2 linked regions of the Panacibacter microcysteis genome follow. Each later gene encodes a partner of the first gene's protein in a complex. Links are inferred from orthologs where the notes say so. Each region holds a gene or a part of one and is shown on either strand. Other genes may lie near its edges.

What was found.
Region 2: the proteins of pheS (region 1) and pheT are in contact, whole or in part, in a crystal structure (PDB 6P24), measured with the Escherichia coli proteins. The link is inferred for Panacibacter microcysteis from one-to-one orthologs.

What each region holds. Positions count from the first base shown.
Region 1 is NZ_JADWYR010000001.1:966,616-972,895, forward strand. What follows is about bases 3,339-6,280. They hold pheS (phenylalanine--tRNA ligase subunit alpha), read right to left. Parts: upstream 5,355-6,280; coding sequence 4,323-5,354; downstream 3,339-4,322. Other genes in these bases: I5907_RS03885 (AsmA family protein), read right to left, coding at 3,339-3,662; I5907_RS03890 (hypothetical protein), read right to left, coding at 3,687-4,118; I5907_RS03900 (GNAT family N-acetyltransferase), read right to left, coding at 5,573-6,043; I5907_RS03905 (pseudouridine synthase), read right to left, coding at 6,036-6,280. Also shown: I5907_RS03880 (GntR family transcriptional regulator), read left to right, coding at 1-376; more of I5907_RS03885, read right to left, coding at 552-3,338.
Region 2 is NZ_JADWYR010000001.1:2,472,972-2,479,510, forward strand. The notes cover bases 2,100-5,300. They hold pheT (phenylalanine--tRNA ligase subunit beta), read right to left. Parts: upstream 4,949-5,300; coding sequence 2,300-4,948; downstream 2,100-2,299. Other genes in these bases: I5907_RS10075 (hypothetical protein), read right to left, coding at 2,100-2,296; I5907_RS10085 (ester cyclase), read left to right, coding at 5,068-5,300. Outside these bases: I5907_RS10060 (LysM peptidoglycan-binding domain-containing protein), read left to right, coding at 1-701; I5907_RS10065 (thioredoxin domain-containing protein), read left to right, coding at 712-1,407; I5907_RS10070 (cell division protein ZapA), read right to left, coding at 1,708-2,004; more of I5907_RS10075, read right to left, coding at 2,006-2,099; more of I5907_RS10085, read left to right, coding at 5,301-5,460; I5907_RS10090 (STAS domain-containing protein), read right to left, coding at 5,515-5,895; I5907_RS10095 (ATP-dependent Clp protease ATP-binding subunit), read left to right, coding at 5,985-6,539.

The sequences.
Region 1 (6,280 bases):
TAAAACAGTTCCTTACCCTTATGAAATTGTAGTAGGGTTCAGAACATTTTGTATGCAATATAATTTTGCGTACAAAATTATACACGAGGTAACTGAACATACGCCCATTGAAAAAGGTGAAGCATTTGTAGTAATAGAAGAAACAGATCTTGTAAATGCCATTAAGATATGTAAAACGCAGGGTTTTGAAACAGGGCGTGATGTTGGGCTGGTATCTTATAATGAAACGCCCTTAAAGGCTATACTTGCAGATGGCATAACAGTGATTTCTACTGATCATGCAAAAATGGGTGAAACTGCTGCGAGGTTAATTTTGAACCGCAGCATCAACAAAATCAAAAATCCTTTTCACCTCATCAGGCGTAATTCGTTGTAAAGCAGTTGAAGTTCGAACCCTGGCGTGTACCCTTAAAACGGAACGCTACAGTTGCCATGTAAATGGAACGCTGAACCGAGCGTGGCAACAGGCGATGCCATGAAATACCACTGCCGGTTACCCAGCTATTAACGGGTAAAATAATTAACGGGTAATAGCACAACGCGAAAGCTTATTATTCTTCTGTGTCTGCCTCTTCCGTGGTCTCGGCTATCGTATCTGATTCCTTTGCCCGGCGCAACTTTACCTGTGGATTTTCCTGCGTACCAACTACCGTGAACGGAATACCGAAAATGCCAAAAGGCGGCAGGCCAAGGCGACCGGTAAGATTGAGTTGGCCATTGAAACTTACCTGCCCTTCGAACCGCGGACGGAAACCGAACACTTTCATTCTTGTGCGTTGCAACGTGATGATGTTATTATTGATGGTAGTTTTGATCTGCACTTTTTTGAGGTTGGGATTATTGACACTGTCCCGGCCTGTTGCCTTACTTACCGCACTGAAAAGCCTGAGGCCATTGACTTTTACATTTTCCAGCGATAGAACACCACTGCCCTTAAGTGAAGGATAAATGGGTTTCATATCAGCATTTAGTTTGCCACTTAATGTATAATCAAGAGAAATAATGCCCTGCGTATTTGCAGCGGATGAAGCAAGATCGCGAAAGAGTTTTACTTCTTTGTACGCACGTTTTACATCGAAGCTATCTGCCTTAATATGATAATTGAAGCCCGCTTTGCGTGGTGTAATACTTTCGTAAGCAGCATTCATTTCGACTGATGTGCCGATGATATTGAACGTGGTTTTATTGAGCGTGAGTGTGCCCTGATGAAGTGATACACCACCTTTGAAATTATTGATCGAAAGGCTGTCGTAACTGATCTGCCGGGCATTTGCATTGACTGTAATGTCCAGCTCTTTGGGAATCATTACAACGCCTGTGCTGTCGGTTGCCGGTGCAGTTGAATCTTTACCTGCAGGCGCAGCATAGGCCATAAATTCATTTACCAGGAAGTGATCTGTGAACAGACTGAAATTGCCTGTAAGCGGGGCATTGTTTTGCAATGCGTAATTGATATAGTTTGAGAGGTAGCCGTTTAACTCCACATTGGTGCTGCCATAATTTGCGTTGAACTGGTCGAACAATATTTTATCCTGGTTAAAATGAAACCTGCCGTTATTGATGATAAAAGGTTGGGGAAAATAATCTGATTGCAGGCGAATGTCTTTTACTGCCGCCGTGCCGGTATTGTGCAGTTTATTGTAACGGCCATTTGCTGCATCACTTTGTAAACCCTGTAATACGAAATCTGTTGTCAGTAGCCCTGTTACCGCCAGGCCATCCTGTGCAAATACACGGTAGATCTTTCCAACATCAAGCGTGCCTTTTGACGCAATGTTGTAACGGAGATCATCAAGGTTACTGAGATCGGCTTTTAATGTGAAAGGCTGGCCTTCGAACAGGAACGCGACAGGCTGAATGGTAAATTGCATATCGGCCAGTGTGCCTGCTCTATTCACAGCATCTGCCACTACGTTTATTTGCTCAATAGCATTTGGATAATACTTTGTTTTGAGCAACCCATCCTGCAGTTTAATACTTGCGCTGGTAACAGGAAAAGATTTTTTGGACGGATCGTATATACCTTTTGATACGATGTCTGCATACAGATTGCCGCGGAGATCCATACTGTCAAGCGGGTAGTATTGACGGACGTTCTGTAAATGCAGGAGTGCTTTCAGATCGGTATCGATATGTGTAAGACTATTGAGTTTAAAATACCCTTTTACATAATCACTAAGCATGGCAGCATTGAGCTGTTCCAGCGAGAGATTAATATGATGGTAGTCTTCATCGCTGCAATTTGCATTGAGGCTGAAACTGATGTTTTTGATTGCTTCGGGTAGCGCAGCATGTTTAAAGTAGCCATCCTTTAATGATGATTGTAATGTGAAAGAAGGTATGCCGGTGATAACCGTTTGCTGTTTTCTTACACCCGCTTGTATGGTTTTTGACTGGTAGCTGCCATCTGCAGTAAAGCTGAGATTGTATGTTCCTTTTATATCGAACGGTTGCAGGCCAAAAGCTTTGTCCAGTTTTTCCAGGTCGAGTGCTGCATTTATTTTGGCGTGTACAGTAGGCTTATAAAGGTTGTTGAGTTTTATAACAGCACTCAGATAGTCTTTATCAATATTGAAAAAAATGGAATCTATATTAACGTAAAGGCTGTCGGGGTTTAAAGATGGAAGTTTCGAATCAAAATTGAGGAACAGGTTGCTTACAGGAGAAGCTACATTTTGATGGCTGATAAAACCATCCCTGATGGTCATTTTAAAACCCAGGCCGGGCATGATGTTTTGTTCAGCTATATATTGGCCGGTGAGGTATGCTTCGATGTTTGTTTGTCCATCAGCTTTTGTCTGATCGAGCCAACCCATGTATGCAGGTGGCAATGCGGAAAATACATCGTGCAGGTTACCTTTCCTAGAATGCAGTTCAAAGTTCATGTTGTAGCCCTGCTGCAGGAATTCAAATTTTCCTATAAAATCTACGGGCAGTGCATTGAGCAGGAGGTCGTTTTTGGTAAACTCAAAAGCCAGTGAGTTGGTATTGATCTTTGTAACCAGATCTGCCCTGAGAGATTTTGAATTGATGTAATGACCAAAATTGTAATCGAAGTCAAATACTTTTATTTCAAGCTTCGATGAAAGGTCGAATATTGCCTTACTTAAATCTCCTTTGCCTACATAGTTAAGATCTTGCGCGGTGATAAGCATGGGTATGGAGAGATCATCATAGGCAAGGTTACTGTTATCAACCTGTATGCGCTCAATCTTTAAAGAAGTACCGGAGCTATCTGCAGCGGTATTGGCAGCACTATCTGTTTTGTAAATGTTGTAGTTGGCTGCGCCATGCTCGTCAACTTTGATAAAGATATTTGCCTGGGTAAGATAGATCTCGTCTATACTTATTTTATCTGAAAACAAGGTGGAGAGATCGATGCCGAAAGCCAGTTCCCGGGATTTTAACAACGTGTCTTTTGCATAAGGCGCGGAGCCCATTAATGATACATCGTGCAGGGTGAGTGTTAATGAAGGAAAATGGTTAAAGAATGAAAGCCGTGCTTTAGAAAAATTCAGCTCTGTTGTAATGGCATTATTGGTCCATTGCTTTATTTTATCTGCCACAAAACCGGGAAACAGTAAAGGCAATAAAAACAACAGCAACAATATTCCGGCAATAGTAATACCGGTTATTCTGAAGGCTTTCTTTACAATTTTCATGTACTACATTATGCTTAATCCAAACTATTTTCTCTGAGAATCTTTCCAGCGTTGTACTTCTTTTGCATTGCCAAGTGCATAAATAAGCAGTGTAATGGCAATCACCTTTGCAATAACGCCCTGGATAATTGTAGCGGGTTGCATTATGGCCGATGCAGTAAGAAGCAATATGTAAAAAATTAATGCGGCAAGAATAGACCAATATGGTTTATAGCTTGTCCACCAGGCAAAAAAGGCAAACACAAATGCAACTGCCAGTGTACTGGCAATGGTAATGGTTCTTACCGGCTCTTGCATATCGCCAGGCATAAACAAAGGCAGTAACTGCAAACCGGCTATAAGAAAGAGAATGATCTTTGCATTTCTTACCGGTTTATCATAGCCTTCCATTGAGTTGGGGTCGTAATCATCCTGCAGTTGTTCTGTTGGTTGTTCGGGGTTTTGATTGGGTTCCATGTTCGTTTTTGTTTCAAATAAAATTAGGGCAATTACACTATCATCATTTTTAAATAAACATAAAAAAGCAACAGCCGTTAAACTGTTGCCTGAAGATTTGGATGCTGATTGTAACCGGGCGTGATGCACAATGTGTTGTTAGTACAAGAGTGCGACGCAAGCGGTGATGCCATGAAATACCAATGCCGGGCTCATTACTGCCTTTTATACTGCACTGGTAAACTGCTTTAAAAAACGTACGTCGTTCTGGGAATATAAACGCAGATCATTTACCCGGTACTTCAACTGGCAAATGCGTTCTACGCCCATACCAAAAGCAAAGCCGGTATATTTATTAGCATCAATATTAAAGTTTTCGAGCACTTTAGGATGCACCATGCCACTGCCCAATATTTCTACCCAACCGGTATGTTTGCATACATTGCAACCATCGCCGCCACAAATCAAACAGCTGATGTCCATTTCTGCACTTGGCTCGGTAAAAGGAAAATACGAAGGGCGAAAACGCACTTTTACATCTTTGCCAAACATCTCCTGCACAAAGAAATACAGGGTTTGTTTTAAATCTGCAAAGCTTACATTTTCGTCTATATACAAACCTTCTACCTGGTGAAAGAAACAATGTGCCCTTGCGCTGATTGTTTCGTTGCGATATACGCGGCCCGGGCAGATAACACGTATTGGTGGTTTTTGTTTTTCCATTACCCGTGCCTGCACGCTGCTTGTATGTGTACGCAACAGCCACGCAGGGTTTTGGTTGATATAAAATGTATCCTGCATATCCCGTGCAGGGTGGTCTTCGGGCAGGTTCATGGCGCCAAAGTTGTGCCAGTCATCTTCAATTTCGGGGCCTTCTGCCACTGCAAAACCAAGCCGTTTAAAAATAGAAACGATCTCGTTGCGCACAATGGTTAGCGGGTGTCTTGTACCTACGGGAAACGAATCGCCGGGTAATGACCAGTCGATCTCTTTTGCTGCGGTCTGTGCACCACCTGTTGTTGACAGTTTGAGGGCTTCGTATTTCTCTTCTGTAAAAAGCTTGAAATCATTCAGCAGCTGGCCAAACTGTTTTTTCTGATCGTTGGGCACATTTTTCATTTCACCCATTATAGCTTTTACAATGCCTTTTGTGCCGAGATATTTTATGCGAAATGCTTCAGTAGCTTCTGCATCTGCAGCTTCGTAAACGGTTATTTCTTTTTTATAATTTTCGATCTGTTGCAACAATGCTTCCATGGTGCGAAGATAAAGAAGAGTTTGAAGTTTGTAACCCGGTAGTTTAAGAAGGAAAGTTTGTGTACGTGGCTGCAGTGCTGCTATTAAGCTTTGGTTGTGTCACTCACTTGTACGGCTGGAATATGCATCAGCATTCCCGGCCCGAGCACCTTACGGATAAACATAACTTTTCCGGGTGCAGCAGCAAGTAACAGCATAATGATTTACAGAATACGGCATCATACGTTTGTTGCCTGCTTTGTATAAACACCAGGGTTGTGTTTTTGCATAAAGCGCTCCGCTATTTCAGGTGTAAATCTTGTCCAGCCAAACTGCTCATACAAACCATGCGCATCTCTTGTACCAAGCAGCCATCTTCTCAGCGTTTGCAGCCCGGGGTGTGCGTGAATAACCTGCATTAACCATTTGCTTAGTCCTTTGCCGCGGTAAGCTTCCAGCACAAACACATCTGCCAGGTAAGCAAAGGTTGCTTTATCTGTAACCAGCCTTGCAAAACCAATCTGTGCCGCACCTTTGTATAAACCAAAGCACAAAGAATTGGCAACAGACTTTTCAACAACGTCTTTTGTAATGCCCTGTGCCCAGTAAGATTCGTAAGCTATGTAATTGTACACTGTGTCAATATCCAGTTTCGACTGGTCTGTACTAATACAGTAATCATCTTTTGTTACTTCGTAATGCTCATTCATGAAACAACTTTTTATAAATGGTCTTTTGAGGTAGTTCGATCATTTTACCGGGCTCAAGATTGCCAAGCGTTATCCCTTCAATGCTTTCTCTTATTAATCGCAATGTAGGAAAGCCAACTTTGGCAGTCATGCGTCTTACCTGCCTGTTCTTTCCTTCTGTAAGCGTGATCTTTATCCATGGTGCAGGAATTGCTTTCCTGAAACGTACCGGTGGGTTTCTTGGCGGAACATCCGGTA
Region 2 (6,539 bases), 1.5 Mb from region 1 along the record:
CCAAAGCAATAACGCATGTGGTGGGTCCTAAAGAAACCATGTACAGTATCAGTAAAAAATATGGAGTAACGATTGACCAGTTACAACAATGGAATTATAAAAAGGACAATAGCCTGGAGATAGGAGAGATACTGGCTGTAAGTGTAAACGGCATTCCGGAAGCTGTAAAACAAAGGCAGGCATTACAATCGCAGGCAATATCATCGCCACCTCAGCAATCACCACCGCTTATTGTTAACGAGCCGGTGATTGACAACGCCACTCAACAGAAAAAAGCGCAGGAGCCGGCGAAAGAAGTTATTGTTAAAGAAGAAGTGAAGCCCGTAGCACCGGTAGTTACTGAAACCAAAAAAGAAAGGCCTGCCGGCAATGCAGCTCCGGATGGCAGCGACAACTTTTTCGCAAAAGATTTTGCTACATTATCAGGAAACGCATCAGGTGCAAATGGCATTGCAATGATCTTTAAGACGGCCAGTGGCTGGAACGACAAAAAATATTACGTGCTGATGAACGAAGCACCTTCCGGCTCTATTGTTAAAATCAGTGCATCTAATGGCAATGTTGTGTATGCAAAAGTTTTATGGCGTCTCGATGATATGAAAGAAAATAAAGGGTTACAATTTCGAATTAGCGAAGCGGCTGCCGCTGCGCTCAATGTACAGGGCGATAAATTTCCTTTATCTGTTCAGTATTATCAATAGAATAGCACGTATGAAAAATATAATGTCGCTACTACTCGCTGTTATGTTATTTTCCTGCTCTTCGAATGCACAACAGGGGAATAAAGATGTAGATGCAACCACATTTGAAAAAGATATACAAAAAGAAAATGTGCAGGTGCTGGACGTTCGTACGCCAACAGAATTTGCGGACGGCCACATAAAAAATGCAATGCTGGCAGATTGGTTAAACCAGGCTCAATTCAAAGAAAGGGTTCAATACCTCGATAAATCTAAACCAGTGTTGGTTTACTGTGCTTCCGGAGGCAGAAGCAGTAAAGCGTCTCAATGGCTGGCAGATAACGGGTTTACAACTGTTGAAAATCTAAGGGGCGGAATCACGCAATGGAAGATTGAAAATAAGCCTGTTGAAGGCACTTCTGCACAACCACAGATAACCGAACAGGATTATGCTGCACAGGTTAATGCAGCGCCTGTTGTATTGATAGATTTTGGTGCAGCGTGGTGCCCGCCATGCAGAAAGATGGACCCAGTTATCAGCGAATTGGAAACTGAGCTAAAAGATAAATTCAGGCTGGTAAAAATAGATGGCGGCATACATACAAACATGATGAAATTGCAGGGAGTAGAAGCGCTACCCACTTTTATTGTGTACCGCAATGGTAAAGAAACGTGGCGTAAGCAGGGTGTTATTGAGAAAAGCGAACTGGTTGCGCAATTACAGTAGTTTTTATGAACCTGGCATCAGTACTAATGGCATCGCCTGTTGCGTCGCACACTTGTGCTGTATAACTTTTTGCAACTGCAGCGATCATTCTGTAAAACTTCATCAGCATCAACAGTAAAACGTTATAAACTATAAAAATGAACCGGCTGGTATAAGGGTGTATGGTGGGTTATTGCCGAACAGCGTACAGAACGCATAAGTGAGTGACACAACCGCAGCATTATAGTAGTAATGCTGCCGGTAACATAATAAAAAAAGACCTGCCATGCAGGTCTTTTAAATGATAAACAAATCTTTTAATCACTTACCCTCATCCAATGCACGGTCGATCATTTCTTCCATTTGTACCAGTCTGCTAATGGTGTCATGCAGCATGGTGGTTTCTCCGTTGTTTTTCATTTGCTCTGTAGCAAACCAGATCAAAACCATGGAAATAAAATCCTGCATGTCTTTGCCGGCAAAATTGTTTTTGAACTCCGCAATTTTTTCGTTGATGAGTTTTACAGATTTGCGTACCCGCTCCTCATCTTCCGCATCAATTTTTAAGCGGTAAGTGCGGTCGCCAATGAGAATTGTAACAGGTATTAACGCGTCCATATTATTCGTTGATGAGTGCAAGACATTTATCTATTTCGGCAAGGTATACATCTATTCTTTTACGCAATTCCAGTTTTTCTTTGTCGCTTAAACCCGCAGTGTTTAATTGGGAAACATCTACCTGCTGGCGAAGCCTGGCAATACTATCGTCCCTTTCTTCCAACGCTATTTTTAAACTGGTATTTTCCTTTTGCAGACCCGCTGCCTGTTTTTGCAGCAACTGGTTTTGCTTCAGTAACGACTGAAGTTTTGTTTGCAGGTTTTTTAATTGTATGTCCAGTTGCTGATCCATAACTTATTTCCTGATGGCGGCATCCAGATCTTTTTCGCATGCCTGCATGATCTTTTGCATCATACCATCGATCTCTTTATCTGTTAATGTTTTTTCTTCGTCGACAAAGGTAAAATTAATGGCAAGAGATTTTTTACCTGCACCAATTTTATCACTTTCAAACACGTCAAAAAGTTTGATATCCTGCAGTTTGGAAATGTTTAATTTTTTAATCGTCTTTTCCAGTTCCCCGAATGTTACCGCCATATCAACTACCATGGCAATGTCTCTCTGTACGGCAGGAAATTTTGCCACCTCTTTGTAGGTGATCTTTTGTTTTGCTACAAGCGTAAGTAAAACTGCGTAGTTAAACGCAATGAAATAAACAGGTTGTTTAATATCAAAAGTGCCGAGCCGTTCTGCGCTTACAACAGCCAGGCTTCCGACAATACTATTTTTTTGTTTTATTGCAAAATGGTTACCCGCATAACCGGTTACAGGTTCGTCAAACTGTATGCCCTGCAGGCCACAAAGTCTTAGCAATGCCGCAGCAATACCTTTTGCTGTGTAAAAATCAGTGCCTGTTAACTTTTTTCTCCAGCTTTCGGTTTCGTCATTACCGGTAATAAATATTGCAAACTGCTCTTCTTCTTTGTAGTTGCCGGTTGAAGCAGAAGAATATGTTTTGCCAAACTCAAAGAAGCGCAGGTTACTGTTCTTCCTGTTGAGATTATAAGCAATCGTTTCAAGACCTGTTTCCAGCATAGAAGGCCGCAAAATATCCAAATCAGCACTCAGGTTGTTTACCATTTTTACTGCAGATGCCAATACTTCTTCGTTGTAATATTTACTGTTGGTAATGGAGTTGGTAAGTATTTCGTTAAAACCAAGTCCAACCAGGTATTCAGCCATTTTTTCTTTCAGGCCATCTTTAAAAGCACTGGTGTCATTAGATGGTGTGATGTGAATATTTTTGGGTATTTCAATATTGTCGAGCCCGTCTATGCGAATAATTTCTTCCACTATGTCTGCGGGTAAACTAATATCGGGTTTGCTGTAAGGAACATCTACACGCAGTTCATCCATACCTTCTTTTACAATCTCAAAGCCCAGGCTTTCTAAAATGTTTTTGATGGCATCCGGGTGATAATTTTTGCCACTCAGCTTTTTCAGGTAGTGGTATTTAATGGCTACCTGCATTTTATCTTTCTTATCCGGGTAAATATCCACTACATCACTGGCCAGCTGTCCACCGGCAACTTCTTTGATCAACAGCGCCGCACGCTTCAGAACATTTACTGTATTAGAAATATCAACACCTTTTTCAAACCTTGTGGCAGCATCTGTTCTCAACCCATGATGTACAGATGTTCTTCTTATACTTACGGGATTAAACCAGGCACTTTCCAGGAAAATATTTGTGGTATTCTGAGATACGCCACTTTGTATTCCGCCAAACACACCGCCAATACACATCGCCTCACTTTCCCCGTTACAGATCATCAGGTCTTCGGCTGTTAAAATCCTGTCTTTATCATCAAGTGTTTTAAATACTGTGCCAGCAGGTAGATTCTTCACAATAACATGATTACCTTTTATTGCATCAGCATCAAACGCATGCAATGGTTGCCCTGTTTCGTGTAACACGAAATTGGTTACATCCACAATATTGTTAATGGGTCTCAGGCCTATTGCCCTCAGCTTATGTTGCAGCCATTGCGGCGATTCTTTAATGGTTACATTTTTAATTGAAATACCCGAATAACGCTGGCAGGCGTCTGTATTGTCAATCGTAACCTTTATGGGCAGTTCGTTATTGTCTGCTTTAAAGCCATTGCTGAATGGTGTAACAGGTTTTGTTTTTTTCTTTACATGATGAGAAAGATAAGCGCATACATCTTTTGCAACACCAAGGTGGCTCATTGCATCCATACGGTTTGGTGTAAGACCAATCTCAAAAATGTAATCAGTGTAAATGCCAAAATATTCCGCCGCAGGTGTACCGGGTTTTACATCAGCAGGTAATACCATAATACCTGCATGACTTTCGCCAATACCAATTTCATCTTCCGCACAGATCATTCCATGGCTTTCCACACCACGTATTTTTGCGATGCGCATCGTTAGCGGTTCGCCACCTGTTGGATAAATGGTAGTACCAACAGTAGCAACAACCACTTTCTGGCCTGCAGCAACATTTGGGGCGCCACAAACAATCTGCAATGGTTCTCCCTGTCCGATATTCACTTTCGTCAAAGACAATTTATCTGCGCCGGGATGTTTCTCACACTCCAGCACTTCACCTGTTACCAGTCCTTTCAATCCGCCTTTTATGTTTTCGTATGCTTCAAGGCTCTCCACCTCAAGGCCAATAGATGTAAGGATCTTCGACAGTTTTTCCGGCTCAATCTTTTCCGGCAAATATTCACTCAACCAGTTATACGAGATGGTCATTTTTCCGTGCTGTTTAAATTGGCTGCAAATATAATTGATGCCGCCAAGCCATGCAGTATTAAATATTAAACAGATATCAAGCCGTCTTATTCGTCGTTGTAAGATAATGTACCAGGCAGTAGTGCATGCATGAGGCTGCTGTTGCGTCGCACTCTTGTACGGCAAAGCATAGCCAGGCAAACCGGGCATATCATCCCAACTGTACAATAGGTTTTTCATACTATTGGGTTATATGGCAGGTAAACTGTGTATTCAACGGAACACCCGTTCCGGCGCCAAATACATATGAAAAAAATTATGCGCTACGGATAATTTGACTTAACTTAAAAAGAAAACATATGACAGACATTTCTCTGCTGCAACAATGGTACGATGAGGTGTGGAACAATGCAAATGAGGGGTTCATAGACACAATGTTGTATGAAGGTGCTGTAATACATGGTCTTAAAACCGACAGTGAGAAAAAAGGAATTGAAGCTTTTAAACCGTTTTACAATTCTTTCCGGGAGAATTTTCCGCGTGTACATGTACAACTTGAGCCAATTTTTTCAAATGGCGAATTCCAGGCTGCGCAATGCATCGTATCAGCAAGCGATGCAAACGGTAAACAAGCAAACTTCAGCGGTGTAACCATCGCAAGATTTATAGAGGGTAAACTCGTAGAAGGATGGAACGGTTTCGATTTTCTGTCAATGTATGAACAACTGGGTTTTAGACTCTCCAATACCTGATGAAGGGGAAAACAAAACACCCGTCGAAAACGGCGGAGTTCCCCGCTATGCTAATCACTCATCAAAGCCGTTCATCAACTCCCTTTCGATCTCTTCCATTTGCACAATGTCCCATGCCTCACTTTCTGTAGGTGTTACATTCATCGATTCAAACAATTCCAGTTGTTCAATTGTTTCCTGAACTGTAGCACGCATTTCGCAAATAACGAAAGAATTGTTATTTTCATAGAACGATTGCTGCAGCGTAAGAAGATTTGTAGCAGCGGTTTCAGGTATTGAATCCACATTCTTAAGGTTAACCACTACATTCTTTATGTCGCTTTGCAGACAATCCACGGAAATCTGAGCAAGCTCTTCTGTTAAATTGGCAGACAATTCAGGCGCTAATGGTGTTATTACCGTAAATTTCTCTTTGGTATCAATTTTGAAATTCATATACCTTTATTAAACATTAACAGATGTGCATAATTGCACGGAAAGATTGCTCAAATTTATTCGTTATACTTGTACAAATACTAAATTAAATGGATAACAACTTTTCAGCGCAGGTAAAGGAGATCATTTCGTTTAGCAGGGAAGAGGCACTGCGACTGGGAAATGATTTTATCGGTACTGAGCACTTGTTGCTCGGACTGATAAGGGAAGGGGAGAACATGGCCATAAAAATTCTAAAGCAATTAAATGTAGATCTATACGAATTGCGCAAAGAAGTTGAATTGGCTGTAAAAGATAAAACAGGAAAAAATATTGCCAATATTAACAGCCTTCCGTTAACAAAACAGGCAGAGAAAGTCATACGTGTTACTGTACTTGAAGCAAAAGCCTTAAAAAGTCCGCTCGTTGAAACAGAGCACCTCATGCTTTCTATTTTAAAAAACAGAGAAAATATTGCTACACAAATACTCGGACAATTTGATGTGGACTATGATATTTTCAGAAACGAATTAGGTATGGTAAGAAGCAATGAAACACGCAGCGAGTACACAGAAGATGACGACAACGATTTTGATGAAGAAAAGAAAAGTTATTCCCAGCAATCAAAAGGCAAACAGGCAGGCGCTGCAAAAAGTAAAACACCT